Regions from separate parts of the Serratia sp. EC4 genome, predicted to be linked through region 2. Evidence: predicted binding sites of a transcription regulator. Region 2 holds the regulator's gene; each other region holds the start of a gene.

Region 1 (10,397 bases), on a different contig from region 2:
AATGGTGGTGCTGCCGAGGAAGGCCCCGACCAGCGCCGGCAGCAGATAGTCCATGCCGACGCTGGCCTGGCCGACGCCCTGTTCGGCGGCGATCAATACGCCGCTGAAACCGGTGAGCACGCTGGAGGCGATGAAGGCGCCGATGGTAAAGCGATTGACCGAGATGCCGTTCAGACGCGCCGCCGCCGGGTTGCCGCCCACCGCATACATGCAGCGGCCGAGCGGGGTATGTTCGGTGATGAGCCACAGCACCACCGCGACGATCAGCACGTAAAACGCCACGATCGGAATGCCGGCGATCTCGGTGTGGTGCAGCGCGATAAAGGCATCCGGCAAGTCGCCGACGATCTGCCGCCCGCCGGAGTGCCACAGGGCAATGGCGTACAGTACTGTGCCGGAGCCGAGGGTGGCGACAAAGCTGTCGATATCGGCCAGCGCCACCAGAATGCCGTTCAGCAACCCGTACAGCGCCGAAATCGCCAGCACCGTCAGCACCGCCATCTGCCAGGAGAAGCCGTATTCCACCTGCAGCGTGATCGCCAAGATGTGCCACAGCACAATGCCGAAGCCGACGTTAAGATCGATCTTGCCCACGATCATCGGGATGGTCGCCGCCAGCGCCAACAGGGCGATTTTGGCCTTGCTCGACAGGATCGCCTGCAGCGTCAGCATTGATGCGAAGGAGGGGGTGAGCAGTGAGAACAGCACGACCAGCGCGATGCACAGCAGCAGCAGGCCATAGCGGGTGAGAACCTGCATCAGCCACGGGCCGGCGCCGTCCTGCGCCAGGCTGACGCGCTGCTCCAGCGCGGTTGATTTAACGGATGTTTTAGACATGGCCTACCTCGGATTCTGACGTGATTGCGACGCTTTCCCCGGTGCTGGCAGAGGCCAGCTCCAATAAATTGGCGAATGACACCTGTTGATTTTTCAATTCGCCGACCACTTTCCCGCGGTTGAATACCAGCGCGCGGTTGCAAATATGGGCGATCTCCTCGAAATCGTTGGAGATCACCAGCACCGCCACGCCTTCCGCCAGGGATTTATTCAGCAGGTGGTAGATTTCCGCTCGCGCGCCGACGTCCACGCCGGCGGTGGGATCTTCCAGGATCAGCAGCGGCGCCCCCAGATGCATCCAACGCGCCATCACCACCTTTTGCTGGTTGCCGCCGGACAGCGCGCTGATATCGATATTGACGTCCTTGGGGCGTACGTCGAACAGCTGCACCTTCCACCAACTGGCGCCGATCTCCGCTCGCCGCCCGTAGCGGGAGAGCAGCCGGTGGCCGCTGGCGCAGGGGTTGATAAACAGGTTTTCACGCACGCTCATCGACATCACCAAGCTTTCACCGGTGCGATCGCCCGCCACCAGTGAAACGCCGCAGGCCATCGCCTGCTGCGGGGAACTCGCCAGATAGGGCCGATCGCGAAACCGAATCGCGCCGCCGTCGGCCTGACGCAACCCGAACAGCAGCCGGCCAATCTCTTCTTGCCCTGCCCCGCGCAGGCCGGCCAACGCCAGCATCTCGCCCGGCTGCAACTCGAAGCTCACCGGGCCGATGTCGCCCACCGTGACGCTATCGAGCTGCAGCACCGGCGGACGATGCTCCGGCAGCGGTTCGCGCTGATCGTCCGCCATCGCTTCGCCAACGATGGTTTGCACCAGATCGCGCAGCGAGTAGTCGGCGGTGCGGCCGCCGGCGACATAGCGCCCGTCGCGCATCACGCAGACCCGGTCGGCGATTTCGATCACTTCATCCAGGCGGTGGGTGACGTAAATCATGCCGACCTTTTTGGCGCGCAGCCGGTTGATCACGGCGAACAGATGACGCACGTCGTTGGCGGGCAGGGAGGCGGTCGGTTCATCCAGCACCAGCAGCTCGGCGTTGACCGCCACCGCGCGGGCGATCGCCAGCAGCGATTTTTCGGTGCGCGACAGTTCGAAGACGCGCGCATCGGGATCGAGCGCGATGCCGACGTCTTGTAGCGCCTGCGCCGCTCGGCGGCGAATGGCGCGCCAGTCGATCAAACCAAAGCGGCGGGGAAACCCCATCACCAGCGCCATGTTTTCCGCCACCGTCATCCATTCGATCAGGCCGAGATCCTGATGAATAAAGGCGATCGGCTGGCGGCTGGCGCTTTTTATCGCGGCGGCGGAGGCGATGCTTGCGCCCTGAAAGCGAATATCGCCGCCGTCGCGCGGGTAGACGCCCGCCAGCACTTTGATCAGCGTCGATTTGCCGGCGCCGTTTTCGCCCAGCAGCGCCAGAACTTCGCCCGGCATCACCTGCAGGCTGACGTCGTTGACCGCCACGTTGCCGCCAAATCGTTTGACGATGTGGCTGAGGGTAAGGATGGGTTGTGCCGCATTATCGATAGTCATGTGATGCGCCCCTGGTGTTGCGCCCGTGCGAAGATGCCGGGCAAATCAGCTAAACCGCTGGTGAGTATATGGTCTTTAAATTTCAATATGCGAAATTCAATTTCAAAAATAATATGACGTTCGTTGCGCTAAATCAAAGGCGATGAGGTTTTAATTACTGTTATTAAACAATGGGTTATTTTTTACTTTGCGGAAGTGTGACCGATGGCTCACTTCAATGCGGGGGAAATATTGCGGATTTTTGGCCCGCTGCGGACAATGAAACGGCGTTCCGTCTTCACCTGATGCGGGCCTTGGGGTAACATGCCCGGCAAAGAGCCTGCTGACTTCGCCGCAGCGCCGGTTGGCGGTTCGACACTGGAGAGATTTTCGCTATGAGCCTGAAAGCCGTCGACGAGAAAGATGACAAGAAAGACAAACCACTGGGCAGCCAAAGCCTGTTCCGCGGTTTGCAGTTGATTGAGATCCTGAGCAATTTTCCCAACGGGTGCCCACTGGCGCATCTGTCTGAGCTGGCCGGCATGAACAAGAGCACGGTGCACCGTCTGCTGCAGGGGTTGCACACCAGCGGCTATGTGACCCAGGCGCCGTCGCCGGGCAGCTACCGCCTGACCACCAAGTTCATTTCCATCGGCCAGAAGGCGCTGTCGTCACTCAACATCATCCACGTGGCTGCGCCGCATTTGGAGCAGCTGAACCTGGAAGTGGGGGAGACGGTCAACTTCTCCAGCCGCGAAGACGACCACGTCATCCTGATCTACAAGCTGGAGCCGACCACCGGCATGATGCGCACTCGCGCCTATATCGGCCAGCATATGCCGCTGTACTGTTCGGCGATGGGTAAAATCTTCATGGCCTACGGCAACGACGATTATCCGGCCCACTACTGGCAGACTCACCAGCAGGAGATTCAGACGCTGACGCGCAATACCATTACCGAGCTGCCGAAGATGTATGAGGAACTGGCCGATATTCGCCAGCGCGGCTTGGCGATGGATCGCGAGGAAAACGAGCTGGGGGTCTCCTGCGTGGCGGCGCCGGTGTTCGATATTCAACAGCGCGTGCCTTATGCGGTGTCTGTTTCTCTGCCGACCGCCAAGCTGCAGCAGATCGGCGTCAAAAGCCTGATCAAACCGGTGCTGGCCACCGCGCAACGCATCTCGCAGGAGCTGGGGTTCGTCACGCCGATTTGAGTATTAGCTCTGCTGATGCTGGATTAGAAACATCAATTTCAACTAATGATCGCTTCCTCGTATGATGCGCGTGTTGACCGATACGCGCCCACGTCCGGCGCCTTTTATCATTCGAGGAATCTCCCATGTTAGCCGTCTTCCTGCAGGGGTTTGCCCTGAGCGCCGCCATGATCCTGCCGCTGGGCCCGCAGAACGTATTCGTGATGAATCAGGGCATTCGCCGTCAGTATCATCTGATGATCGCCTCATTGTGCGCACTGAGCGATATCGTGCTGATCTGCGCCGGTATTTTCGGCGGCAGCGCGTTGCTGACCCGCTCGCCGCTGCTGTTGGCGCTGGTCACCTGGGGCGGTGTGGCGTTTCTGCTGTGGTACGGCTGGGGCGCGTTCCGTTCCGCCTTCAGCCCGCAACCGGCGCAGGCCGCGGCGCAGGAGCTGGCGCAGAGCCGCTGGCGCATCGTGGTCACCATGCTGGCGGTCACCTGGCTGAATCCGCACGTCTATCTGGACACCTTCGTGGTGCTCGGCAGCCTGGGCGGACAGCTGACGGCGGATGTGCGCTCCTGGTTCGCGCTTGGCGCGGTCAGCGCGTCGGCGGTGTGGTTCTTCGGCCTGGCGCTGCTGGCCTCCTGGCTGGCGCCGTGGCTGAATACGCAGCGGGCGCAGCGCATCATCAATGCGCTGGTCGGGCTGGTGATGTGGGGCATCGCGCTGCAGCTGGCCTGGCAGGGGGCAAATTTATAAGAATTTGTCACTAATCCGAATTCAAAACGCCGTGCGATATGCTACGTTTGATGCCAGGAATCCGGCGGTTCTCGCAGGGAAAAGCCGGCGATCAGAGACAGCCTGTCATTAAGGAGACACTGTGAAGCTAAAAGCATTGGCTATGGCCGCAATGGTCGGATTAGGGACGTTACCGATGGCGCTGCAGGCGGCTGAAGTGCCTGAAGGGCCGCACGTCGTCACCTCCGGCACCGCCAGCGTGGACGCCACGCCGGATATCGCCACCCTGGCGATCGAGGTGAGCGTTTCCTCCAAAGACGCCGCTCAGGCGAAGAAGCAGGTAGACGAGCGCGTGGCGCAGTACTTTGATTTCCTGCAGAAAAACAACATCGAGAAAAAAGACATCAGCGCTGCCAACCTGCGCACTCAGCCGGAATACGACTACCTGAAAACCGGCGAGTCGGTGCTGAAGGGCTACCGGGCGGTGCGCCAGGTGCAGGTCACCCTGCGCCAGTTGGACAAGCTGAACGAGCTGCTGGACGGCGCGCTGAAATCCGGCCTGAACGAGATCCGCGCGGTGGAGCTGGGCGTCGCCAAACCGGACGTATATCGCGAGCAGGCGCGGCAAAAAGCGATCGAGAACGCGACTCAGCAGGCCGAATCCCTGGCCAAAGGCTTCCACGCCAAGCTGGGGCCGGTGTACAGCATTCGCTACCGGGTCGCCAACTATCAGCCGATGCCGGTGGCGCGGATGTATAAGGCGGCCGGCGCGGCGGCGGAAAACGACGCGGCGCAAACCTATGAACAGCAAAGCATTCACTTCGACGATCAGGTGGATGTGGTGTTTGAGCTGCAGCGCAACGCCGCGCAGTAAGGGTGTTGTATTGAAGAAAAGGTTCGCTGCGGCGAACCTTTTTTCGTTTTAATCCTGGCGCAATACCTGGTGGCCGTGTTCCAGCAACGCGTCGGTCACTTTGCGCATCATGCGGCTTTCCGGCGCGAAGCGGTGCCAGTACAGCATGCGGCGCTGGTACAGCCCCGGCGTCAGATCGATCAGTTCACCGGATGCCAGCTCCTTTTCGATCTGCAGATGCGGGATCATGCAGCAGGTGGTGCCCTGACGCGCCAGCTGCACGAAGGCTTCCGATGAGTTGACGATGTGGCAGGGCACGCTGCCCGGCGACAGATCGAAGTTCTGCTGCAGGAATGCCTGGTGCATGTCGTCGAGATGGTCGAAGGCCACCGCCGGCGCTTTCAGCAGCGCGGAACGGGTGACGCCGTTCGGGAAATAGCGCTCGGCGAAGCCGCTGGAGGCCACGAACAGGTAGTCCAGCGCCCCCAGCCGATCCACCAGGCAGCTCGGCAGCGGCTGCGGCTGAATACTCACCGCGCCCACCACCTCACCGCGGCGCAGCCGCTCCTGGGTGCGGGTTTCATCTTCCACCTGCAGATTCAGACGAATGGGGGAGTCCGCCAGCACTGGCTTCAGCGCCGGCAGCAGCCAGGTCGCCAGACTGTCGGCGTTGACCGCTAGCGACAGCAGCAGCGGCGTATCGACGCCGGTGTCATTGCCGAGCCACTCTTCTTCCAGCAGCTCCACCTGATGCAGCAGCGCCAGCAGCTTTTGCCCTTGTTCGGTCGGGCGCGGCGGCACGGTACGAACCAGCAGCGGTTGGCCGAACAGGTTTTCCAGCTGTTTGATGCGTTGGGATACCGCCGATTGCGTGATACAGAGTTTTTGCGCGGCGCGCTCGAAGCCGCGCTCACGGATCACCGCGTCCAGCGCTTGCAGCGTACGATAGTCTGGGCGTTTCATCGGAAAGATATCCCTTAAATTAGAATGATACCGGCACTATGCCACATTTTGCGTGCGGCGCAGGTGGAAAAATCACGCCCCCAGCTCGCCGCCAAGCGGGTAAAAATGCGGGCTGCGGTAAATAAGTGTGATCCTGCCGGCGTGAAAAACAGCGTTTTACCCTATAATACGCACACGTTTTCGTACAGAGGCAAGGGACATATTATGACGCAGGATGAACTGAAAAAAGCGGTGGGCTGGGCGGCGCTGGAATACGTGACGCCGGGCACCATCGTCGGGGTCGGCACCGGCTCTACCGCCGCCCACTTTATTGACGCGCTGGGCTCCATCAAGCACCAGATCGAAGGCGCGGTGTCCAGCTCCGATGCCTCCACCGCTAAGCTGAAAAGCCTCGGCATCCACGTGTTCGACAGCAACGAAGTGGACTCGCTCGATATCTACGTGGACGGCGCGGACGAAATCAACGGCCATATGCAGATGATCAAGGGCGGCGGCGCGGCGCTGACGCGCGAGAAGATCATTGCCGCCATCGCCAAGAAATTCATCTGCATCGTCGACGCCAGCAAGCAGGTGGACGTGCTGGGCAAGTTCCCGCTGCCGGTGGAAGTGATCCCGATGGCTCGCTCTTACGTGGCGCGCGAGCTGGTGAAACTCGGCGGTCTGCCGGAGTATCGCCAGAACGTGGTGACCGACAACGGCAACGTGATCCTCGATGTGCATAACCTGAGCATCACCGACGCCGTGGCGCTGGAGAACAAGATCAACGGCATCGCCGGCGTGGTGACCGTGGGGCTGTTCGCCAACCGCGGCGCGGACGTGGCGCTGGTCGGCACCCCGGAAGGCGTGAAAGTGGTCAAATAAACTTCTGCCGGCTGTGGCCCGGCAGTGCCGGGCCGCATAATTCTTCGGTTAAAATATCTTTTCTGAAAAACGGCAAATTTGGTGACTTATGTCACATTGTGAAAACTGACTCCCCAAAGCTTCTGCCGAAAACTTTCCCTATGGCATTTTCTGCCGTAAACCGCCATCAACGCTGCGCCTTGTCCTGCCGGGCAGGCAATCGTTTGTATTGCCGCCCGCGTTATTTTTGTTATGTTGGATGGGAGCTGTGTCGTCACAGCCGCTTCTGAAGTCTGAACATAGGGTCGGGTAAATGGCAAAAGTATCATTGGAGAAAGACAGGATTAAATTCCTGTTGGTGGAAGGGGTTCATCAGAGCACGGTCGATAATTTACGTGCCGCCGGTTATACCAACATCGAATACCACAAGGGTGCGTTAGACACCGAATCGCTGAAGGCATCCATCCGCGATGCACACTTCGTCGGCATCCGATCGCGCACGCATCTGACCGAAGAGGTGTTCGCCGCCGCAGAAAAACTGGTGGCGGTGGGCTGCTTCTGCATCGGCACCAACCAGGTTGAGCTGAAAGCGGCGACCAAACGCGGTATTCCGGTCTTCAACGCCCCCTTCTCCAATACCCGATCCGTGGCCGAAATGGTGCTGGGCGAGCTGCTGTTGATGTTGCGCGGCATTCCGGCCGCCAACGCCAAGGCGCACCGCGGCGTGTGGCACAAACTGGCCGTGGGCTCCTATGAGGCGCGCGGCAAAAAGCTGGGCATCATCGGCTACGGCCATATCGGCACCCAATTGGGCATTCTGGCCGAAGGGCTGGGCATGAAGGTGTTCTTCTACGACATCGAGAATAAGCTGCCGCTGGGCAATGCGCAGCAGGTGCGCCATCTGTCCGATTTGCTCAATATGAGCGACGTGGTGACGCTGCATGTGCCGGAAACGCCATCGACCAAAAATATGATGGGGGCGGAAGAGCTGGCGCTGATGAAACCGGGCGCCATTCTGATCAACGCCTCGCGCGGCACCGTGGTGGATATTCCCGCGCTGTGCGACGCACTGGCCAGCAATCACCTGGCGGGCGCGGCGATCGACGTCTTCCCGGAAGAGCCTGCGACCAACAGCGATCCGTTCAACTCGCCGCTGTGTGAGTTCGACAACGTGCTGTTGACGCCGCACATCGGCGGTTCCACTCAGGAAGCGCAGGAGAACATCGGCGACGAAGTGGCCGGCAAGCTGGCGAAATACTCCGACAACGGTTCGACTCTGTCCGCTGTCAACTTCCCGGAAGTGTCGCTGCCGGCGCATGGCCCGAACGCCAGCCGCCTGTTGCACATCCACGAAAACCGTCCGGGCGTGCTGACGCAGATTAACCAGATCTTCGCCGAAGAGGGGGTTAACATCGCCGCACAGTATCTGCAAACCGGGCCGGAAATCGGCTATGTGGTGATCGACATCGAAGCGGAAACCGCGCGCGCCGACGCCGCGCTGCAGCGTATGAAGGCCATCGACGGCACCATCCGCGCCCGCCTGCTGTTCTGATTCGGCGGCATGCCGCAACGAAAAAGGCCGGAGCGATCCGGCCTTTTGCTATTTGGGCTCATGCCACGCCCAGCTGCAGAGCGGGGTGAGGATTTCCGGCAGCGGGATATCCCAATGTTCGGTCGGCAGGTGCTCCACCTGCTGGCAATCATGGGCCAGGCCGATGGGATAGGGGCCGCCGCTGCGCCAGTTTTGCAGGGTGCGATCGTAAAAGCCGCCGCCCATGCCCAGACGCTGCCCGGTATGATCGAACGCCACCAGCGGCGTCAGCACCACCTCCAGTTCACCCAGCGGCAACACCTGGCGCACATCGAGGCGCGGTTCGAGAATATTGAAGCGGTTGCGCACCAGCGGCGTTTCCGGCGCATAGCGCAGGAACAGCAGGTGGCCTGGGCTGAACGGATGCAGCACCGGCAGGTAAACCCGTTTGCCGAGCGTCCACAGCCGCTCGATCAGCGGTCCGGTATCAAGTTCGCCGTCAAACGACAAAAATACCGCGATGCTGTGCGCCGCCTGAATGCGTTCATGCGCGACGAGGCGTTCGGCTATCTTGTCTGCGGCAAAGCGTTGCTGGCCCGGCGTAAGCTCGCGCCGACGTTGGCGAATGAGTTGACGAATGGCTTGGCGCTGCTGCGCGAATTGGGGTTGAAAAGACATCGTATCAGGCTTGCTCAGTGTGGCGTTCAGCACACATAAACCGCTGAGAAGGGGAATCTCCGAGATGCCGTCGCAGGCTGTAACCCTTGAACCCATGGTTCAAGGTGAACGTGCCGTCGCAATCTTAAGGCTTCTCGGCGCACCGAGCGTGCTCACCGATCGCGGAGCAACACATTCTGTTTGTACTAAATATCGGCTCAGGGGACTGGCCCGCTGGCGAACATCTCAGAGAAATTTTGTACTCGTTGCCGAAACTTTGATTTCAACAACTTAAGTTATTCGAATTGTGCATCCTGACGTTCAGAGATGCGACCTTGTTCAAGCAGCGCTTGTTCAATGGTCTGCTGCAGCATCCGTATGCGTTGTTCCATATTGGACGCATAGTCACGGGTTTTCAACCGTTCTTGAGCAAGTTCGTGACAGACGTTCAATGCCGCGATGAAAACCAGTTGCTCAGTATTGGAGACTCTAGTGCGAACTTTAAGATCTTGCAACCGCTGGTTAAGATCGTCCGCCGCCATATTCAACGCATCTTGTTGTTCTGGCGGGCAATTGACTCTTAACGAGCGGCCAAAAATTTGAATATCTACCGGTTGTGCAGACATGCCACCTTCCTGCCTAAATTTCGCGCCAGCCTTGTCCGCCCTGGCCGGGCCGTCAAAGCGGGCGCCACTATATATACCTCGGTACCAAGATACAACCCCTTTTTCAGTACCTGGTTGTAATCTACTGTGGCGCACATTGCCAGTCAAAAAAGGGTTTCAAAATGCGTATTTACCGCACTTTCACCCCCCGCCGGCGCAGTGTGAAACCTGCCACATCGCGATTATAACTAGCCACTGAGGTGTCGCGCTTATCTGGTATAGCGACGGACCTTGGTGGTAGCATAACACGAACTTATCCTGCCAACGATGACGAATGCGCATGTCTATACAGAATACATTTCCAAGTTACCAATCTTTAACCGTGGCCCTCAACCAGCAGTCGGTGGCGTTGACCGCGGCAGAAATGCACGGCCTGATCAGCGGCCTGCTGTGCGGCGGCAGCCGTGACGCCGGCTGGCAGGCGCTGGTGCACGATCTGACCAACGAAGGCGTCGCCTTCCCGCAGGCGCTCAGCCAACCGCTGCAACAGCTGTATGAAGCGACGCGCGACACGCTGGAAGATGACGAATTCCTGTTCCAACTGATGCTGCCCGAAGGAGAGATCGTCAGCGTGTTCGATCGCGCCGACG
Region 2 (10,397 bases):
TGCGAGCCATTCCGTACAACTCTGCCGTCACCATGGATTTCAACCTGCGCCGCCTGAACTTCCTTGGCGACAGCGACGATAAAATCATCCGCGTTTACTGCGGCTAAGCCGCCTGGTTCGAAAGAGCAAAAAAAGCCCCGGCGATGAGGTTGCCGGGGCTTTTTTTATTAGGGGAGCGTTCAGCGTGCGACGCGGATGCCGCCTTCCACGCCTTTCGGGCTGAACACCACCTGCCATAGCTGCAGATCGCGCGCCCGGAACGCGCCGGCGCAGGCGTTCAGATAATAGCTGAACATCCGTTCGAAGCGCTCGGAATAGCGCTCGGCGAGCTGCGGCCACGCCTGTTTGAAGCGCTCGAACCAGGCCATCAGCGTGCGATCGTAGTCGGCGCCGATGTTGTGCCAGTCTTCCATCACGAAATGGCCTTCGCTGGCCTCGGCGATATGTCTTACGGAGGGCAGGCAGCCGTTCGGGAAGATATATTTGTTGATCCAGGGATCGACGTTCATGTCGGTCTTGTTGGAGCCGATGGTGTGCAGCAGGAACAGGCCGTGCGGCGCCAGATTGCGCTCCACCACGTCGAAATAGGTGCGGTAGTTTTTCGGCCCGACATGCTCGAACATGCCAACGGACACGATGCGATCGAACTGCTGATGCAGATCGCGATAATCCTGCAACAGGATCTGCACATCCAGCCCGGCGCAGCGCGCCTGAGCCAGCTTCTGCTGTTCGGCGGAAATGGTCACGCCGACCACCGACACGCCGTAATTTTTCGCCGCATAGGCGGAAAGGCCGCCCCAGCCGCAGCCGATGTCCAGCAAACGCATGCCCGGCTGCAGCTGCAGTTTCTCGCAGATCATCCGCAGCTTGGCTTCCTGCGCTTCCTCCAGCGTGGTGGCGTCTTTCCAGTAGCCGCAGGAATATTGCATGTAAGGATCGAGCATCAGGGTAAACAGATCGTTGCCAAGATCGTAATGCTCTTTGCCGACGATCCAGGCGCGCTTTTTCGATTGCAGATTGGTCAGGCGCGCGGCGGCGATACGCAGGGTATCTTTCAGGTGGTGGGGGAGTTTCTTCTCCAGCCCGGCGCTGACCACTCGCTGAAAGAACATATCCAGCCGCTCGCACTCCCACCAACCGTCCATATAGCTTTCGCCCAGGCCCAGTGACCCTTGCTGCAAAACGCGTTTAAAGAATTCGGGATTTTTAACCTGAATATCGAAAGGGCGCGATCCGTTGATTTCGATACCGGCCAGACCGAGCATTTCGTGCGCGATACGGTACCACTGGTTATCCTGGATGCTCAGATCTTCTATACACGATGAACTCATAGCTTCTCCATCACCTTCTTCTGACTGATGACCCGTTAGGAAACAGCTTAGACAATTTCTGCGGGTGCATACGTATACCAACGGGAAATAAGCCCGCGGCGTCTGATATCCGACTATGAACAGAGGAAATTTAAAGAAACGGCCCGACGCAAACGGCGCAGGATAAACGCCTCTTTAAAAAAAGAGTGTGACGCAAGGCGCGTACACAATAGCTGATTGAGATATAGAGATTATAAGGTGTTACTTTACAGGGTTGTTTTTGAGTATAGGCGTGCCGAGGCGTTGACTCAACTGTAAATCGCACTCGGCACGCATATTCTTTAAGTGATTATTAATCTTGGTAATTATGACGCTGAGTTAGCATGTTCCCGCTGTGCCTTTTGCTGCGCATCGGCCGCTTTTCCCCGCTGCAGGAAATAACCCAGCGCGGCCAGGACTACCGTAGATACCATCACCGTCACCGTTGCCAACAGCGGCTGGGCAATAAACGCCGACACCAGCATGCTCGCCACAAAACACAGCCCCAATTGCAGCGTATTTTGCAGCGCGGCGGCTTTACCGCTGCTTTCCGGGAATGGCATCAGCGCATTCGCCACCATGATCGGGTAGCCGGCGCCGTTGACCAGCGCCATGACGCAGAACGGGATCAGCAGCGTGGTGAGCGTCGGATTGGTCAGGGTCGCCACCAGATACAGGGCCACCATGCTGACAGCATAAGCTACCAGCAGCCACGGCAGCAGGGTTTTGCCATTGATGCGCTTGAGCGCGGCGCGGCAGCCATAGCCCCCCAACAGGAAAGCCAGCGTCTGCGGCACATAGCTCAGACCGATGTCGCTCGGGCCGTAGCCCATATCACCGAGGATGAACGGCGAGCCGGTCAGCCAGGCAAAGAAGCCGGCCGAGCAGGCGGCGTACATAGCGACGTTGCCGCTGAACACCGGGGATTTCAATAATTGCCAAAAACTGACGCCGCTTTTTGGCGCATCGGCGGCGGGTTGCGTTTTGGCGCGATCTTTGAGCAGCAACGTCGGCAGCAGCAGCAGGGCGGTGATGGCCAACAGCACGGCGAAGATCGCGCGCCAACTGGCGTGGTTCAGCAGCCAGGCGCCAAGCAGCGGCGCCAACGCCGGCGACAGCGCCACCAGCGGCATGATGGTGGCGAATACGCGGTTGGCCTGGCCTTCGCGATAGCGGTCGACCACCAGCGCTTGCCAGATGGCGGCGGCGGAACAGACGCCGACGGCCTGAATAAAGCGCAGTATCCAGAGCTGCACGGCATTTTCCACCCACAGCATGCCCAGGCAGCCGAGCGCGAACAGCGACAGGCCAATCAATAATACCGGTTTGCGGCCCAGTCGGTCGGAGAGCGGCCCCCACAGCAACTGCGCGAAGGCGAAGCCGGCCAGAAAGATGCTCAGGCTGGCGCTGACCGCGCCGGCGGAAATTTGCAGTTCCTCCCGCATGGCGCCGAAGGCGGGCAGGTACATATCGGTCGCCAGATAACCCAGCATGCTCAGGCCGGCGAGGTAGAACATAAAACCAAAGGAGTTTCGCATGGTATTTCTCGTTAATATTTTAGTGTCGCAGGTTTTTAGCGCCGGCCAGTGTATCCGGCTGGATCTCTGCTTGTGAAACGGTAATATTTGCAAAGTGCTGTTAAAAAAATTGAAGGCAAAGCGATGTGGTCTGAATATTCTCTTGAAGTTGTTGACGCGGTGGCGCGCACCGGCAGTTTCAGCGCGGCGGCGCAGGAGCTGCACCGGGTACCGTCGGCGGTGAGCTATACCGTGCGGCAACTGGAACAATGGCTGGCGGTGCCGCTGTTTGAGCGGCGTCACCGTGATGTGGAGTTGACGCCGGCCGGCGCGCTGTTTATCAAGGATGCGCGAGTTGTTATCAAAAAAATGCTCGACACCCGCCGCCACTGTCAACAGGTGGCCAACGGGTGGCGCGGCCAGCTGAATATCGCAGTCGACATCATCGTCAAACCGCAGCGCAGCCGCCAGCTGGTGCTGGATTTCTACCGCCATTTCCCCGACGTTGAACTGATGCTGCAACCCGAGGTGTTCAACGGCGTGTGGGATGCGTTGGTGGACGGCAGGGTGGACATGGCGATCGGCGCCACGCGCGCGGTGCCGGTCGGCGGCGGCTTCGCTTTCCGCGACATGGGGGATATGAACTGGCTGTGCGTAGTCAGCCCACAGCATCCGTTGGCGCAGCTGGCAGGGCCATTGAATGACGATCGGTTGAGGCCATACCCTGCGCTTTGTCTGGAAGACACCTCGCGCAATCTGCCCAAGCGCGTCACCTGGACGCTGGATAACCAGCGGCGGCTGGTGGTGCCGGACTGGACCTCGGCGCTCGACTGTTTGTGCGCCGGATTGTGCGTCGGCATGATGCCGGCGCATCTGGCGCTGCCGCGGGTGCAGCGCGGTGAGCTGAAGGCGTTGCAGTTGCAGCAGCCGTTTCCCGCCAGCCCCTGCTGCCTGACCTGGCAACAGGATAAACCGTCACCGGCGATGAGCTGGCTGCTGGCGTACTTGGGCGATGGCGAGACGCTGAATCAGGAGTGGCTGAGTGAGGCGGCACCGGAAGCCGCGCAGGCCTCCGGCAGGGAAGATGATCAGCGGCGGTAGTCGATGAACGGACCATCGGCGACCGAACGGCGTTCGACCAGCTTCGGATGCACTTCGATCACCTGCGATTCTTCGCGTTTGCTGATGATGCGATCCAGCAGCATGGTGAAGGCCATTTCTCCCAGGCGTTCTTTCGGCTGGTGAATGGTGGTCAGCGCAGGGGTGAAGTAGCGGGCGTTGCGCACGTTGTCATAGCCGATCACGGAAATATCCTGCGGCACTCGCAGCCCCAGCTCGTCAGCGGCGCAGATGGCGCCCATCGCCATGATGTCGCCGCCGCAAAATACCGCGGTCGGCCGCTGTTTTTGCGACAGGATTTGGTGCATCGCCTTGTAGCCGGACTCCGGCTCGAAGTCACCCTGGACGATCCACTCTTCGCGAATGTCGATATGCGCTTCCTGCAGCGCCTTCATAAAGCCCTGATGACGGCCGCCGCCGGTGTTGCGCGACAGCTGGCCCGGGATGGCGCCGATATCGCGGTGGCCGCGCTCGATCAGGTAACGGCCGGCCAGATAGCCGCCTTCGAACGCGTTATCGATGATGGTGTCGGTGAAGTCGCCGCGCGCGGCGCCCCAGTCCATCACCACCATCGGGATATTACGGTAGTCCTCCAGCATGCCCAGCAGTTGATCCGGGTATTCGGAACACATGACCAGCAGGCCGTCGACGCGCTTTTGCGCCAGCATCGCCAGGTAGGCGCGCTGCTTGTCCAGATTGTTGTGCGAGTTGCACAGGATCAGGGTGTAACCTTTGCTGTAGCAGCTGTTTTCCACCGCCTCGATCACTTCGGCAAAATAGGGCGCTTCGCTCGAGGTGGCCAGCAGGCCGATCGACTTGGTGTGATTGACTTTCAGGCTGCGCGCCACGGCGCTCGGCGAGTAGTGCAGCTCTTTGATGGCGGCCCACACGGCCGCTTTGGTCTCTTCGGCGACGAAACGAGTCTTATTGATGACGTGCGAAACGGTGGTGGTGGAAACGCCCGCGCGTTTGGCCACATCTTTAATCGTTGCCATGTAAGGAATGACTCCTGAACTCACATGTTTACAGCATGTAAGTGTGATGTTAATCGTTTGCCTACGTAGATCCTTCTCCAGAGAAGCGAAAACTGAGTTTTTAGTGTGTTGAAGTCTTCAGCGCTTAATCAGGAGGGGCATGGATGCCGGTACGCAGTTGTGAACTGCGAATTTTGTCGCATATTGAACAAAAGTGGAAGAGGTAATCGAGATTATAAACCGGGAAATGATAACAAGATTTTATCGGCGAACTGTGGGAAAATGATTTGACGTACTAATTGTGCGCCTTTTATCCTTAGGAAAGCCCATTTTAAAGGAGTTGTCATGGATACCGATCTGAAGATGTCTCTGTTCACTACCGTCGGCGCGTTGGCGATGATCATCGCTTTCAGCTTTGTCGCCGCGTTGAACTGATCTCCCGCCGGTTTTAAAAAAGGCGCAGCCTCTGGCTGCGCCTCGTTACTTAGGCAAGGCCTGCGTTTACGCCAGGTTTTCCGCCGCAAATGTCCAGTTGACCAACGCCCAGAAGTTTTCCAGGTATTTTGGACGCGCATTGCGGTAATCGATGTAATACGCGTGTTCCCACACGTCAACGGTCAGCAGCGGTTTATCTTCACCGGTCAGCGGAGTTGCCGCGTTGGAGGTGTTGACGATCGCCAGCGCGCCGTCCGGTTTTTTCACCAGCCAGGTCCAGCCGGCGCCGAAGTTTTTCACGGCGGCATCGGTGAACTGTTCTTTGAACGCAGCGAAAGAGCCGAAGGATTTGACGATCGCGGCCGCCAGTTCGCCCTGCGGTTCACCGCCGCCCTGTGGCGACAGGCAGTGCCAGTAGAAGGTGTGGTTCCACACCTGCGCAGCGTTGTTGAACACGCCGCCGTTGGAGGTCTTGATGATCTCTTCGAGCGATTTGCCCTCGAACTCGCTGCCTTTCACCAGGTTGTTCAGGTTAACTACGTAGGTATTGTGGTGTTTGCCGTAGTGGTATTCCAGGGTCTCGGCGGAGATGTGCGGCTCGAGCGCGTTTTTCTCATACGGTAATGCAGGTAATTCAAACGACATTGCTTCCTCCTTTACAGCGCCACTTTTTTCCCGCCGAGGCGGGAGCCAGATGGGCCGTTTTTTATTGTGGTCATTCAATCTTAACAATTTTCATCATAAAAAACAGGAGGAAAAGCGAGAAATGCGCGAGGGAGAGTGCGATGGGCGATAGCTTGAGCAGGCGGTTGCGACCGGGGCCGCAACCGCGCAGAACAGGGAATTAACGGATGGTTTTCGGCGTCACTACGCGGCGTGCGCCGATGTAGTGGTTCTGCCAATAGTCGTTGTCGAGCTGGCTGATGCGGATCTCTTCGCCGGTGCGCGGCGACTGGATGAATTTGCCGTTGCCGAGATAGACGCCGACATGATCCGCCACGCCGCGGTTGTTGATGCGGAAGAACACCAAATCGCCGCTTTCCAGTTCGCTTTTCTTGATCGGCGCCGCGTCGCGCAGATGATACATTTCGTTGGCGGTGCGCGGCATCTTGATTTTCACCACGTCTTTATAGGCGTAATAGATGAGGCCGCTGCAGTCGAAGCCGGTGCGCGGCGAGCTGCCGCCCCAGCGGTAAGGTTTGCCCATCTGATCCATCAGCTTGGCCATCGCGGTCTGCTTGGCGTGCTGGTAACGCTTTTTGTGCGCCGGGCTGAGTTTCAACGGTTTTTCATCACGCGCCAGCTTGGCGATAGCCATGCCGGCGTCGCGGTGGCGGCCGTAGCCTTTTTTATAGCCCTTTTTCGGCGGGGTGACTTTAATCTTGGCGATTTTCTGCGCTTTGGCCTTGGGTTTGGCGCTGACGATCTTTTTCGCGCTTTTCTCGCTTTTGACCTTGGCGGTCCTGGTTTTTTTCTCGGGGGCCGTCACTTTGGCTTTTTTGGCGGCTTTATCCGCTTTCTTTTTTCTGCGGTCATCGGGCCGCGCTTCATTAACATGGCTTTTACGCTGCTCGGCGGCAACGCGCGCCTGTGGCGCAGCGTGCGCCAGATTGAAGAAGAGCTGCGTAAACAGCAGCGCAAAGAGCGTAAGAATTAAACGCATGTCGACGTCACCAACCTTGGCCCCGAAACGGATATCGAAAGAGTTACAGTATTCCCGAACTTCGCCATATAAAACAGCGAAGAACTCATAAATAATAATCCATATTGTGAGAAAACGTTAATGACATTTTTTTTGGTTTAAAATCAGCCTGTTGATGTATAAAAAAGCGCCAGGCGACGGTGGCGGATATAATTAAGCCGCGCCGTCATCGCGGCGCAATATATTAGTGAAATGGTCGGATTAAAAATGTTATTCTCAACGTATGTTTTGACCGGAATGACGTGGCCGGTGAAACGCGATCGGCGGCGGGCGAATATCCTTGCAAAAGATGGCGTTTTCTTGCGACTGTTCCAGCCGCTACAATAGCCCGCGTGATGCATGTTGTAGCCATGAAATGTGGCTTGAGGAAGCAATAAATGACGACGACACTTGAAAAAATTCAGCACCAGATCGCTGAAAACCCGATTCTGCTGTACATGAAAGGTTCGCCAAAGCTGCCGAGCTGCGGCTTTTCCGCGCAGGCTGTGCAAGCGCTGTCCGCCTGCGGCGAGCGTTTCGCCTACGTGGACATTTTGCAGAACCCGGACATCCGCGCCGAGCTGCCAAAATACGCCAACTGGCCGACGTTCCCGCAGCTGTGGGTAGATGGTGAGCTGGTCGGCGGTTGCGATATCATCATCGAGATGTATCAGCGCGGCGAACTGCAGCAACTGATCAAAGAAACGGCAGAAAAATATAAAGCGCAAGAAGACCAGCAGTCTTAATCGACGGGCTTGCGATTATCGCGTAACGGGCGGCGCCAGTGCAAACTGGGCCGCCTTTTTTGTTGATTTTATTCGGCGAGATCGCCGGCGGGCAGCGGCCAGCCGCCGAGACGTTTCCAGCGGTTAACCAGCTCGCAAAACAGCAGGGCGGTTTGCTCGGTGTCGTACAGCGCAGAGTGCGCCTGGCTGCTGTCGAACGGCATACCGGCCGCGATACAGGCTTTCGCCAACACCGTTTGGCCCAGCACCAGGCCGCTCAGCGCGGCGGTGTCGAAGGTGGCGAACGGATGGAACGGGTTGCGCTTCAGGCCGGCACGTTCGGCCGCGGCCATCAGGAAGCTGTGATCGAAGTTGGCGTTGTGCGCCACGATAATGGCCCGGTTGCACCCGCGATCCTTGAGCCCTTTGCGCACCGCTTTGAAAATGGCGTGCAGCGCGTCGTATTCGCTGACCGCGCCGCGCAACGGGTTGTGCGGATCGATGCCGTTAAACGCCAGCGCTTCCGGCTGCAGGTTGGCGCCCTCGAAAGGCTCCACGTGGAAGTGCAGGGTCTCGTCCCGCTGCAGCCAGCCATCTTCATCCATTTTCAGCGTGACGGCGGCGATCTCCAGCAACGCATCGGTATTGGCGTTGAAGCCGGCGGTTTCAACATCTATTACTACGGGATAAAACCCACGAAAACGACCACTCAGGGCGTTAAGATCACTTTTTTCGGCCATCAGTTTCTTATCTTCATCGAATGCAGCGCGCATTATGGCAAATTTTGCGCCTGGTTGCAGGCGCTATCGCGCGGAGAATCAGCAGGGCGCCAGCGCGCCCTGAAGGGGAGGCTTAGTGGCCGAGGCCCTGACCGGCGTGTTTGTTTTCGATCAGCTCAATTTTGTAGCCGTCCGGATCTTCGACGAAGGCGATGACCGTGGTGCCGCCCTTCACCGGGCCGGCTTCGCGGGTGACTTTGCCGCCTGCGCGACGGATGCTGTCGCAGGTGGCGGCAACGTCGTCCACGCCCAGCGCCAGGTGGCCGAAGGCGGTGCCCATGTCGTAGCTGTCGGTGCCCCAGTTATAGGTCAGTTCGATAACCGCGCCTTCGCTCTCTTCCGTATAGCCGACGAAAGCCAGGGAGTATTTGTACTCCGGGTTTTCGCTGGTGCGCAGCAGGCGCATGCCTAATACCTTGGTGTAGAAGTCGATGGCGCGTTGCAGGTCACCGACGCGGATCATGGTATGGAGTAAGCGCATAATTCCTCTGAATTGACTGTGCCGTGGCAGACGGCGGGTGGATTGAAGCACAAGCGAGTATAGCCTTGTCCCGCAAGGGAATTCAACGTAACGAGTTGGTGACAATGTCACTTCATGGTCTCGCGTCGCGGGTGTCTAAATATTGATCGAGCGTACCGATCGATACAGAGTAATTGATCTGCACAATCAATTATCTATTCCAGCGGCGATCGTGTAAAAATCGAACGGCAATAAAGATCAACACCAGGGAACACCGGCCCGCCTCGAGCGGGCCTTTTTGCGCGCGACGCATAAAAAAAACGGCCATGCGATTGCGTGGCCGTTGGAGTCAGGACGGGTTACTTCGCCAGAAACGGATAGTCGGTATAGCCTTCGGCGCCGCCGCCGTAGAAGGTTTCCGGCTTAGGTTCGTTCAGCGGGGCGTGCTGACGGAAACGCTCTACCAGATCCGGGTTGGCGATGTAGCTGCGGCCGAAGGCCACCGCGTCGATAAAACCTTTTTCGATCAACGCTTCGGCTTTTTCAGCGGTGTAGGCGCCGGCGCCGACGATCACCCCTTTAAAGTGGGCGCGCACCGAGTCGCGGAAGGCGTCGGAATACGGTTTGCCGCCGGCCCAGTCCGGTTCGGAGATGTGCAGGTAAGCGATGTTGCGCTTATTCAGCTCTTCCACCAGATACAGCGCCGCTTCTTCCTGATCTTCACCGTTGTCCAGCCCGTTGAACGGCCCCAGCGGCGAGATGCGGATACCGATGTGTTCGGAACCCCATTCGGCGATGGTGGCGTCGACCACTTCCAACGTCAGGCGGGTGCGATTCTCGATGCTGCCGCCGTATTGATCGGTGCGTTGGTTGGAAGCCGGTGACATGAACTGGTGCAGCAGATAGCCGTGGGCAGCATGCAGCTCGATGAAGTCGAAGCCGGCTTCGCGCGCGTTAGCGGTTGCCTGGCGGAAATCGTTGATGATGCCCGGGATCTCGCTGGTTTCCAGCGCGCGCGGTGTGGAGGTCGGTACGCGCACCCAGGCGCCGGTTTCATCTCGCACGGTGGTGCGGGTTTCGGCGTTGATTGCCGAAGGCGCGACCGGCGCTTGTCCGCCCGGCTGCAGGCTGGCGTGGGAGATGCGGCCTACATGCCACAGCTGTACGGCGATGTGGCCGTTTTTGTCGTGTACCGCCTGCGTGATGTGTTTCCACGCGGCGATCTGTTCCGGGGTATGCAGGCCCGGCGCGCCGGCGTAGCCTTTCGCCTGGAAGGAGATCTGCGTCGCTTCGGTCACGATCAGGCCGGCGCCGGCGCGCTGCGCATAGTATTCCGCCATCAGTGGCGTAGGAATATC
Region 3 (10,397 bases), on a different contig from region 2:
TTCGGGCATTCATCGAAAACGAGCAACGTATCGAATTCGTGCTGCCGGCCTTCCCGACCAAGTCGCCCAACACCAACAAGGTGATCGGCGCGGTGCCGGACATGGCGGAGCGGCTGTCGCTGATCTTCCTCAACTCGCTATGCCAGCGCATTCAACTCTACTACCCGCCGGGCGCGCATATCGTTATCTGCTCAGATGGCCACGTGTTCGGCGATCTGATCCGCGTCAGTGACGAAGCGATCAACCACTATCAGCGCGAAATTGAAAACCTGCTGCATGAAGTGGGCGCGACGCATCTCAGCGTATTCAACCTCGGCGACGTCAAAGGCCTGGCTGAACATACCGATGATTACGATCTGCTGCGCCAACTGTTGGTGGAGGGCTATGCCGAATCGGAAGAGGCGATCAAACAGCAGTTGATGCAGGACGAACAGGGCCTCTTGCTGTACCGCGCCATCACGCGCTTCCTGTATGAAGACAGCCAACTGCCGGGCTACAGCGGTTCCAACGCCGCGCTGCAGAAAGACGCCAAACGGCGCGCCTGCGGAGTGATCCAGCGTAGCTGGGCCTGGGGCAATCTGCTGGCGCAGCATTTCCCGGCGGCGATCCGGCTGTCGATTCACCCGCAGCCGGTCGACAGTCTGAAAATGGGCATCCACATGATGCCGACCAAAGACGATTGGCTGACGCCGTGGCATGGCGTGGCAGCCAACGTGAACGGCCAGTTCGTGCTGATGAAGCGTAAAGACGCGCAGAGCCTGGACGGCGAATTGGTGGCGATCCGCGGCACGCCGAGCCATTACCTGATCGAACAACCGCAGATGGCCTGAGGCCGCTGCAGGCTTTTGCGCCCGAAATCCTGGCGGACGCGTTTTTGACGGCACGTTGCCGTGTGAGCAGCACATTCGATGCAAGGAGAATCACCGATGAATAACCAACCGCTTAATTGCCATATTCAACCGAATACCCCGTTTGGCGCGATCCTGACGCCGCAGCATCCGGGGCAAAAGATCGGCGAACTGCCGGTGGCAGCGCTGCGGGCGCTGGCGCAGGAACATCACTTGCTGGTGCTGCGCGGATTCGACTCCGGTTTCAGCGATGGGGAGGTTCTGACGCGCTACGCCGAGCAGTGGGGCGAGATCATGATGTGGCCGTTCGGCGCGGTGCTGGACGTGAAGGAACATCCGGACGCCAAGGATCATATTTTCGACAGCAGCTACGTCCCGCTGCATTGGGATGGCATGTATAAGCCGACTATTCCCGAATTCCAGCTGTTCCACTGCGTGGCGGCGCCGTCGCCGGACGAAGGCGGGTGCACTACCTTCGTCGATACCACGCGGCTGCTGGCCAATGCGGACGAAGCGTTGCTGGATCAGTGGCTGTCGGTCTCGATCACCTACCGTATCAAGCAGGTGGTGCATTACGGCGGTGAAGTCTGTTCGCCGCTGGTGGTGCAGCACCCGAACGGCAGGGGCTTGATCATGCGCTACAATGAACCGCCGACGGAAGGGAAAAAATTCCTCAATCAACATGCGCTGGAATATCACGGCGTGCCGGAACAACAGCAGGAACAGTTCCACCACACTCTGCAGCAGCATCTGTACGATCCGCGTCACTATTATGCCCATCAGTGGCAACAGGGCGACGTGGTGGTGGCGGACAACTTCTCGCTGCTGCACGGCCGTGAGGGCTTTACCGCCCGTTCCGCGCGTCATTTGCAGCGCGTGCATATTCAAAGCAATCCGGTGTGCGCCAATCTGGCGCTGAAGCCGGCCAACGCAGAAGCTTAAAAGGAGCATTATGGCAAGGATACTGATGGCGGCGGTCGCCACTCCGGGGCACGTCTACCCGATGTTAGCCATCGCTCGCCACCTGATTGCCCAAGGGCATCAGGTGCGAGTGATGACCGGCGCGCTGTTCCGCGAACGCGCCGAAGCGGCTGGGGCGAGCTTCGTGCCGTTCGACGCGCAGGTGGACTTCGACTATCGCCACCTGGAGGAGCATTTCCCCGAGCGCGCCGCGCTGCCGCCGGGCAACGCGCAGATGGCGCTGGCGCTGAAAGACTTCTTCGCCGCGCCGATCCCACTGTTGGATCGTCAGTTGCGTGCGGCCATCGCCGCCGAAAAGACCGATCTGCTGATGGTGGAGAACTGCTTCTACGGCGTGCTGCCGCTGTTGCAGTCCGCCGAACGGCCGCCGGTGTTCGGGATCGGCGTCACGCCGCTGTCGTATTCTTCGCGCGACGCCATTTTCTATGGCCCGCGCATCCCGCCGGCGCTGCTGCCGCGGGCGCTGACCCGTGAGCAGTTGGTGGATGAAGAAACGCGGGTGTTGCTTGATGAGGTGCAGCAAAGCTTTGATGCCGCGCTGGTGCAGGCGGGCGGGCGGCCGCTGAATCGCCCGTTCACCGACGCGCTGATCGGCGGCTGCGAGCGTTTCCTGCAGTTGGCCACCACGGCGCTGGAATATGAGCGTGACGATCTGCCGAGCGGCGTGCGCTTCGTCGGCCCGCTGCGCAGCGGCGGCCAGCCGGCGGCGGAAGAAACGCTGTGGGGGGCAGACGATGATCGGCCGCTGGTGATCGTGTCTCAGGGCACGCTGGCCAATGTCGATCTGCATCAGCTGATCGTGCCGACGCTGCAAGCGCTGGCGCATCTGCCGGTGCGGGTGTTGGCCACCACCGGCGGGAGGGCGACGGAAGGCCTGATGGACGCGCTGCCGGGCAATGCCAGAGTGCGGGAGTTCATCTCCTTCGAACACTGGCTGCCGGAGGCGGCGCTGCTGATCACCAATGGCGGTTACGGCTCGATCAACTATGCGCTGAACAGCGGCGTGCCGCTGATCGTCGCCGGCACGGGCGAAGACAAACTGGAGGCGGCCGCGCGCGTGGTCGCCGCCGGCTGCGGCATCAGCCTGCACACCAGCACGCCGAGCCCTGAAAAGATCCTGGCGGCGGCGACGCGCATTCTGCAGCAGCCGATCTATCGACAACGCGCAGCGCTGGTGCGTGAGGATTATGCCCGCCACGATGCGCTGACGGGAATCGCCAACGAAGTGGCCGCCATTACCGCCTGACCACGCTGTGATCCTTTCCCCAGGCGCCGTTTTCGGCGCCTTTTTTCTGCATTTTTTTGCCATGGAAACTGCATGATTATGTACAATCGTCGCAGGCCGCCAAATCGGTTGAATGTTAATCTCACGACAGCGCCGCTGATAAAAGCGGGGGAATATCATAATTTTCTAATTATGAAATGAATCCTCTGGCGACGCTGAAGCGGGGCAGTTACCCTGAATCGATAGCCTAATGGGATAGGCGTCAAATCAAGAAGAGAGCAAGCATGAGTGATTCACAAATCCGCATTGCGATTGCGGGCGCCGGCGGCCGGATGGGCCGTCAGTTGATCCAGGCGGTGCAGCAGGCGGAAGGCGTGGTGTTGGGCGCGGCGTTGTCGCGCCCGGGTTCAAGCCTGATCGGCGTCGACGCCGGCGAGCTGGCGGGCATTGGCGCGCTGGGCGTTAAGGTAAGCGACAGCCTGGAGAAAGTGGCGAGCGAGTTCGACATTTTGATCGACTTCACCCGCCCGGAAAGCACCCGGAGCTACCTGGATTTTTGCGTGGCGCACCACAAGGCGATGGTGATTGGCACCACCGGCTTCGATGACGCCGGCAAGCAGGCGATCCGCGCTGCGGCGCAGCATATCGGCATCGTGTTCGCCGCCAACTTCAGCGTCGGCGTCAACCTGGTGCTGAAACTGCTGGAGAAGGCCGCGCAGGTGATGGGCGACTACACCGACATCGAAATCGTTGAGGCGCACCACCGCCACAAAGTGGATGCGCCGTCGGGCACGGCGTTGGCCATGGGCGAAGCGATCGCCGGCGCGCTGGGGCGCGATCTGAAAAACTGTGCGGTCTATGCGCGCGAAGGCCATACCGGCGAACGCGATCCGAAAAGCATCGGCTTTGCCACCATTCGCGCCGGCGACATCGTCGGCGAGCACACCGCGATGTTCGCCGACATCGGTGAACGGGTGGAAATCACCCATAAGGCTTCCAGCCGCATGACTTTCGCCAGCGGCGCGGTGCGCGCGGCTTCCTGGCTGCATAACCGGGATAAAGGTTTGTTTGATATGCGAGATGTATTGAATTTGGACCAGTTATAATTGATTTGCATACCATCGTGATGTGGTTGTATTGGTCATAATGCTATGATAATCGGGCAATAATTTTATTGTCCTTTTTTTTAACATGATAAATATCATGTTGGCTTTGTTTCATTGTCAAAGATGTTATTTATCTATATTTACTTTGCTAATCATCTCCTTTTTTTCCACTCTCTGCTTTTTTAGCGTCTTTTTTGTCCCATTCCGGCGCCGTTTTCCGTCATTCTTCCCCGCAACCGTTTTCTAGCCCCGGTTTTCTGTGTTTTTATCGGCGCTCAAGCCGCATGCGCGCCGAGAACTGCAAAAATAAAACAAAAAACGGCAGTTTGGGTAGACAAGCCAGGCACTCATCATTAAAATGCGCCCAATTTGCCAAAAATTGGCCTCGCGGACGGTTTTTGCATTGATTTAGATCGTGATATCTGAATTAATATGCAAATATTGTGATTGATTATTCCTTGGAGGGTGTTTTGATAAAGTCAGCGCTATTGGTTCTGGAAGACGGAACCCAATTCCACGGTCGGGCCATCGGGGCAGAGGGAACGGCAGTGGGGGAAGTGGTCTTCAATACGTCGATGACCGGTTATCAAGAAATCCTCACTGATCCTTCCTATTCCCGCCAGATCGTTACTCTTACTTATCCTCATATCGGCAATGTCGGCACCAATGCTTCCGACGAAGAATCCTCCGCAGTACACGCCCAAGGCCTCGTCATTCGCGACCTCCCGCTGATCGCCAGCAACTACCGCAACGAAGAAAGCCTGTCCGACTACCTCAAGCGTCACAACATCGTGGCGATCGCCGATATCGATACCCGCAAATTGACCCGCCTGCTGCGCGAGAAGGGCGCCCAGAACGGCTGCATCATCGCCGCCGATTCGCCGGACGCCGCGCTGGCCCTGGCCAAGGCGCAAGGTTTCCCGGGGTTGAAGGGCATGGATCTGGCGAAAGAGGTCACCACCCAAGAGGCCTACAGCTGGCAGCAAGGCAGTTGGACGCTTGAAGGCGACCTGCCCGAAGCCAAAACCGCCGCGGAACTGCCATTCCACGTGGTGGCTTACGACTACGGCGCCAAGCGCAACATCCTGCGCATGCTGGTGGATCGCGGCTGCCGCCTGACTGTGGTGCCGGCGCAGACCCCGGCCGACGACGTGCTGAAAATGAATCCGGACGGCATCTTCCTGTCCAACGGCCCGGGCGACCCGGAGCCGTGCGACTACGCCATCACCGCCATCAAACAGTTCCTGGAAACCGACATTCCGGTGTTCGGCATCTGCCTGGGCCATCAGCTGCTGGCGCTGGCCAGCGGGGCGAAAACCATGAAGATGAAGCTCGGCCACCACGGCGGCAACCACCCGGTGAAGGATTTGGACAACAACACCGTGATGATCACCGCGCAGAACCACGGCTTTGCGGTAGATGAAAACAACCTGCCGGCGAACCTGCGCGTGACGCACAAATCGCTGTTCGACCATACGGTGCAGGGCATTCACCGCACCGACAAGGCGGCGTTCAGCTTCCAGGGCCACCCGGAAGCCAGCCCAGGCCCGCACGACGCTGCGCCGCTGTTCGATCACTTTATCGAACTGATTGAGACTTACCGTTCTAACGCCAAATAATCAGGAGCAGTAAAAAATGCCAAAACGTACAGACATAAAAAGCATCCTGATCCTCGGCGCGGGTCCGATCGTTATCGGCCAGGCGTGTGAGTTCGACTACTCGGGCGCCCAGGCGTGTAAAGCGCTGCGCGAAGAGGGTTACCGCGTCATTCTGGTCAACTCCAACCCGGCGACCATCATGACCGACCCGGAGATGGCCGACGCGACCTATATTGAGCCGATCCACTGGGAAGTGGTGCGCAAGATCATCGAAAAAGAGCGCCCGGATGCGGTGCTGCCGACCATGGGCGGCCAGACGGCGCTGAACTGCGCGCTGGAGCTGGAGCGCCAGGGCGTGCTGGCCGAGTTCGGCGTTACCATGATCGGCGCCACCGCCGATGCGATTGACAAGGCCGAAGACCGTCGCCGTTTCGATGTGGCGATGAAGAAAATCGGTCTGGATACCGCGCGTTCCGGCATCGCGCACACCATGGAAGAAGCGCTGGCGGTAGCCGCTGACGTCGGCTTCCCGTGCATCATCCGCCCTTCCTTTACCATGGGCGGCACCGGCGGCGGCATCGCCTACAACCGCGAAGAGTTCGAAGAGATCTGCGAACGCGGCCTGGACCTGTCGCCGACCAACGAGCTGCTGATCGATGAATCGCTGATCGGTTGGAAAGAATACGAGATGGAAGTGGTGCGTGATAAGAACGACAACTGCATCATCGTCTGCTCCATCGAAAACTTCGACGCTATGGGCATCCACACCGGCGACTCGATCACCGTCGCGCCGGCCCAGACCCTGACCGACAAGGAATACCAAATCATGCGCAACGCCTCGATGGCGGTGCTGCGTGAGATCGGCGTTGAAACCGGCGGCTCCAACGTGCAGTTCTCGGTCAACCCGAAAACCGGCCGCCTGATCGTTATCGAAATGAACCCGCGCGTGTCGCGCTCTTCGGCGCTGGCGTCGAAAGCCACCGGCTTCCCAATTGCCAAGATCGCCGCCAAGCTGGCGGTGGGCTATACCCTCGATGAGTTGATGAACGACATCACCGGCGGCCGCACCCCGGCGTCGTTCGAACCGTCCATCGACTATGTCGTAACCAAGATCCCGCGCTTCAACTTCGAGAAGTTCTCCGGCGCCAACGATCGCTTGACCACCCAGATGAAGTCGGTCGGCGAAGTGATGGCCATCGGCCGCACCCAGCAGGAATCGCTGCAAAAAGCGCTGCGCGGTCTGGAAGTGGGCGCCACCGGCTTCGATCCGAAAGTGAGCCTGGACGATCCGGAAGCGCTGACCAAAATCCGCCGCGAGCTGAAAGACGCCGGTTCCGACCGCATTTGGTACATCGCCGACGCCTTCCGCGCCGGTTTGTCGGTTGACGGCGTTTTCAACCTGACCAACGTCGACCGTTGGTTCCTGGTGCAGATTGAAGAGCTGGTGCGCCTGGAAGAGCAGGTGGCCGAGGCGGGCATCAACGGCCTGAACAAAGACTTCCTGCGCACGTTGAAGCGCAAAGGCTTCGCCGATGCGCGTCTGGCCAAGCTGGCCGGCGTCGCCGAGAGCGAAATTCGCAAGCTGCGCCACAGCTACGGCCTGCATCCGGTATACAAGCGCGTGGATACCTGCGCGGCGGAATTCGCCACCGACACCGCCTACATGTACTCCACCTATGAAGAAGAGTGCGAATCCAACCCGACCAACGACCGGCCGAAAGTGATGGTGTTGGGCGGCGGGCCGAACCGTATCGGCCAGGGCATCGAGTTCGACTACTGCTGCGTGCACGCTTCGCTGGCGCTGCGTGAAGACGGCTACGAGACCATCATGGTCAACTGTAACCCGGAAACCGTCTCCACCGACTACGACACCTCAGACCGCCTGTACTTTGAGCCGGTAACGCTGGAAGACGTGCTGGAAATCGTGCGCATCGAGAAGCCGAAAGGCGTGATCGTGCAGTATGGCGGCCAGACTCCGCTGAAGCTGGCGCGCGAGCTGGAAGCCGCAGGCGTGCCGGTTATCGGCACCAGTCCGGACGCCATCGACCGCGCCGAAGACCGCGAGCGCTTCCAGCAGGCGGTCAACCGTCTGGGCCTGAAGCAACCGGCCAACGCCACCGTCACCGCCATCGAACAGGCGGTGGAGAAGGCGGCGGCCATCGGCTATCCGCTGGTGGTGCGTCCTTCCTACGTGTTGGGCGGCCGGGCGATGGAAATCGTCTACGACGAAACCGACCTGCGCCGCTACTTCCAGACCGCGGTCAGCGTGTCCAACGATGCGCCGGTGCTGCTCGATCGCTTCCTGGACGATGCGGTGGAAGTGGACGTTGATGCCATCTGCGACGGCGAACGCGTGCTGATTGGCGGCATCATGGAGCACATCGAGCAGGCGGGCGTGCACTCCGGCGACTCCGCGTGTTCGCTGCCGGCGTACACCCTGAGCCAGGAAATTCAGGACGTGATGCGTCGCCAGGTGGAAAAACTGGCGTTCGAGCTGCAGGTGCGCGGCCTGATGAACGTGCAGTTCGCGGTGAAAGACAACGAAGTCTACCTGATTGAAGTCAACCCGCGCGCCGCGCGCACCGTGCCGTTCGTGTCCAAAGCGACCGGCGTGCCGCTGGCCAAAGTGGCCGCGCGCGTGATGGCGGGCAAAACGCTGGTCGAGCAGGGCGTGACCGAAGAGATCATCCCGCCGTACTATTCGGTGAAAGAAGTGGTGCTGCCGTTCAACAAATTCCCGGGCGTCGACCCGATTCTGGGGCCGGAAATGCGCTCTACCGGGGAAGTGATGGGCGTGGGCCGCACCTTCGCGGAAGCCTTCTCCAAAGCGATGTTGGGCAGCAACTCGGGCATGAAGAAACAGGGCCGCGCGCTGCTGTCGGTGCGCGAAGGCGATAAAGCCCGCGTGGTCGATTTGGCCGCCAGCCTGCTGAAGCAGGGCTTCGAGCTGGACGCCACCCACGGCACCGCGGTGGTGCTGGGCGAAGCGGGCATCAACCCGCGCCTGGTCAACAAGGTGCACGAAGGGCGTCCGCACATTCAGGACCGTATCAAGAACGGCGAGTACACCTACATCGTCAACACCACGGCAGGCCGCCAGGCGATTGAGGACTCCAAGCTGATTCGCCGCAGCGCCCTGCAGTACAAGGTGCACTACGACACCACGCTGAACGGCGGCTTCGCCACCGCGATGGCGCTGAAAGCGGATCCGACCGAGCAGGTGACGTCGGTGCAGGAAATGCACGCGCGCATCGGCAAGTAACCGCGCGATAACGCAACGTAAGGGGCGCTGCAGATGCAGCGCCCTTTTTTATTCAGCGAATTTGTCGGCTGGCGTTAAAAATTTCCGCTATCAATCAGTGGGCAAACTGTCACTCTGTGTGATTGGTATATGCTTGGTGTATTGGCAAGGAACGAAGGAACGACGATAACAATGATTCTGATAATTTATGCTCACCCGTATCCCCGGCATTCGCATGCCAATCACCGCCTGCTGCAGGCGGTGAGGGATCTCCCCGAGGTGGAGGTGCGCTCGCTGTATGAGCTGTACCCCGATTTCAATATCGACATCAACGCCGAGCAGCGGGCGGTGGAGCGCGCCGACCTGGTGGTGCTGCAACATCCGATGCAGTGGTACAGCTTCCCGCCGTTGTTGAAGCTGTGGATCGACAAAGTGCTGGAGCACGGCTGGGCCTACGGCCACGACGGCAATGCGCTGGTGGGTAAAGACTGCCTGTGGGCGGTGACCAGCGGCGGCGACGAGCACCACTTCGAGCTGGGCGATTTCCCCAACTTCGCCGCGCTGGCGCAGCCGCTGCAGGCCACGGCGATCTATTGCGGCATGACCTGGCTGCCTTATTTCGCCGTGCACAATACCTTTACCTGCAACGAGCCGGCGCTGCTCGCCGCCGGCGAAGCCTACCGCCAGCGGCTGGTCGACTATCTGATGGAACATGCCGAAGCGGAAACCCGGGAGGCCAGCCATGGATAATCACCACATGATGATCGAGGGGCTGATCTATCTCGGCTCCGCGGCGCTGTTTGTGCCGATCGCGGTGCGCTTGGGACTGGGCTCGGTGCTCGGTTACCTGATCGCCGGCTGCATCATTGGCCCCTGGGGGCTGAAGCTGGTGTCGGACGCCGAGTCTATCCTGACCTTCGCCGAGATCGGCGTGGTGCTGATGTTGTTTATCATCGGCCTGGAGCTGGATCCCAAACGGCTGTGGACGCTGCGCGCCTCGGTGTTCGGCGGCGGCAGCATTCAGATGGTGGGCTGCGGCCTGGCGCTGAGCGCCTTCTGTTACTTCCTTGGCCTTAACTGGAAGGTGGCGTTGCTGATTGGCCTGACGCTGGCGCTCTCATCCACCGCCATCGCCATGCAGGCGATGAGCGAACGCAATCTGACGCCGTCGCCGATCGGCCGCAGCGCGTTTGCGGTGCTGCTGTTCCAGGATATCGCGGCGATCCCGCTGGTGGCGATGATCCCGCTGTTGGCCAGCAGCGGTGCCACCACCACGCTGGGCGCTTTCATGCTGTCGGCGGCCAAGGTGGTGGGCGCGTTGACGATGGTGGTGTTGCTTGGCCGCTACGTCACCCGTCCGCTGCTGCACTTCGTCGCCCGTTCGGGCATGCGCGAAGT

Evidence for each region. Region 2 encodes PurR, which represses purine synthesis genes. Its sites were predicted from a motif close to CANGCAAACGTTTGCNTG; they were not measured.
Region 1: a site for PurR is predicted at 7,168-7,185, ahead of serA (phosphoglycerate dehydrogenase). Genes of this name have one in related genera too.
Region 3: a site for PurR is predicted at 4,390-4,407, ahead of carA (glutamine-hydrolyzing carbamoyl-phosphate synthase small subunit). Genes of this name have one in related genera too.

What each region holds. Positions count from the first base shown of each region.
Region 1 covers NZ_JBNIDE010000005.1:35,987-46,383, forward strand. Annotated here, with positions in the region: gene ACP39K_RS16205 (ABC transporter permease) at 1-837, opposite strand, end outside; gene ACP39K_RS16210 (sugar ABC transporter ATP-binding protein) at 830-2,383, opposite strand; gene ACP39K_RS16215 (IclR family transcriptional regulator) at 2,758-3,576, shown strand; gene argO (arginine exporter ArgO) at 3,702-4,319, shown strand; gene ACP39K_RS16225 (oxidative stress defense protein) at 4,441-5,172, shown strand; gene ACP39K_RS16230 (LysR family transcriptional regulator ArgP) at 5,221-6,114, opposite strand; gene rpiA (ribose-5-phosphate isomerase RpiA) at 6,319-6,975, shown strand; gene serA (phosphoglycerate dehydrogenase) at 7,268-8,506, shown strand; gene ACP39K_RS16245 (5-formyltetrahydrofolate cyclo-ligase) at 8,555-9,163, opposite strand; RNA gene ssrS (6S RNA) at 9,216-9,398, opposite strand; gene zapA (cell division protein ZapA) at 9,439-9,768, opposite strand; gene ACP39K_RS16260 (YecA/YgfB family protein) at 10,088-10,397, shown strand, end outside.
Region 2 covers NZ_JBNIDE010000003.1:25,410-35,806, reverse strand. Annotated here, with positions in the region: gene ACP39K_RS10245 (I78 family peptidase inhibitor) at 1-107, shown strand, start outside; gene cfa (cyclopropane fatty acyl phospholipid synthase) at 180-1,331, opposite strand; gene punC (purine nucleoside transporter PunC) at 1,676-2,887, opposite strand; gene punR (DNA-binding transcriptional activator PunR) at 3,011-3,967, shown strand; gene purR (HTH-type transcriptional repressor PurR) at 3,955-4,980, opposite strand; gene cydH (cytochrome bd-I oxidase subunit CydH) at 5,305-5,394, shown strand; gene sodB (superoxide dismutase [Fe]) at 5,461-6,039, opposite strand; gene ACP39K_RS10210 (C40 family peptidase) at 6,239-7,057, opposite strand; gene ACP39K_RS10205 (Grx4 family monothiol glutaredoxin) at 7,474-7,821, shown strand; gene rnt (ribonuclease T) at 7,890-8,573, opposite strand; gene gloA (lactoylglutathione lyase) at 8,653-9,060, opposite strand; gene ACP39K_RS10190 (alkene reductase) at 9,399-10,397, opposite strand, start outside.
Region 3 covers NZ_JBNIDE010000004.1:169,555-179,951, reverse strand. Annotated here, with positions in the region: gene pvcA (L-tyrosine isonitrile synthase) at 1-830, shown strand, start outside; gene ACP39K_RS14295 (TauD/TfdA dioxygenase family protein) at 927-1,790, shown strand; gene ACP39K_RS14290 (glycosyltransferase) at 1,816-3,075, shown strand; gene dapB (4-hydroxy-tetrahydrodipicolinate reductase) at 3,339-4,160, shown strand; gene carA (glutamine-hydrolyzing carbamoyl-phosphate synthase small subunit) at 4,631-5,779, shown strand; gene carB (carbamoyl-phosphate synthase large subunit) at 5,796-9,020, shown strand; gene kefF (glutathione-regulated potassium-efflux system oxidoreductase KefF) at 9,192-9,749, shown strand; gene kefC (glutathione-regulated potassium-efflux system protein KefC) at 9,742-10,397, shown strand, end outside.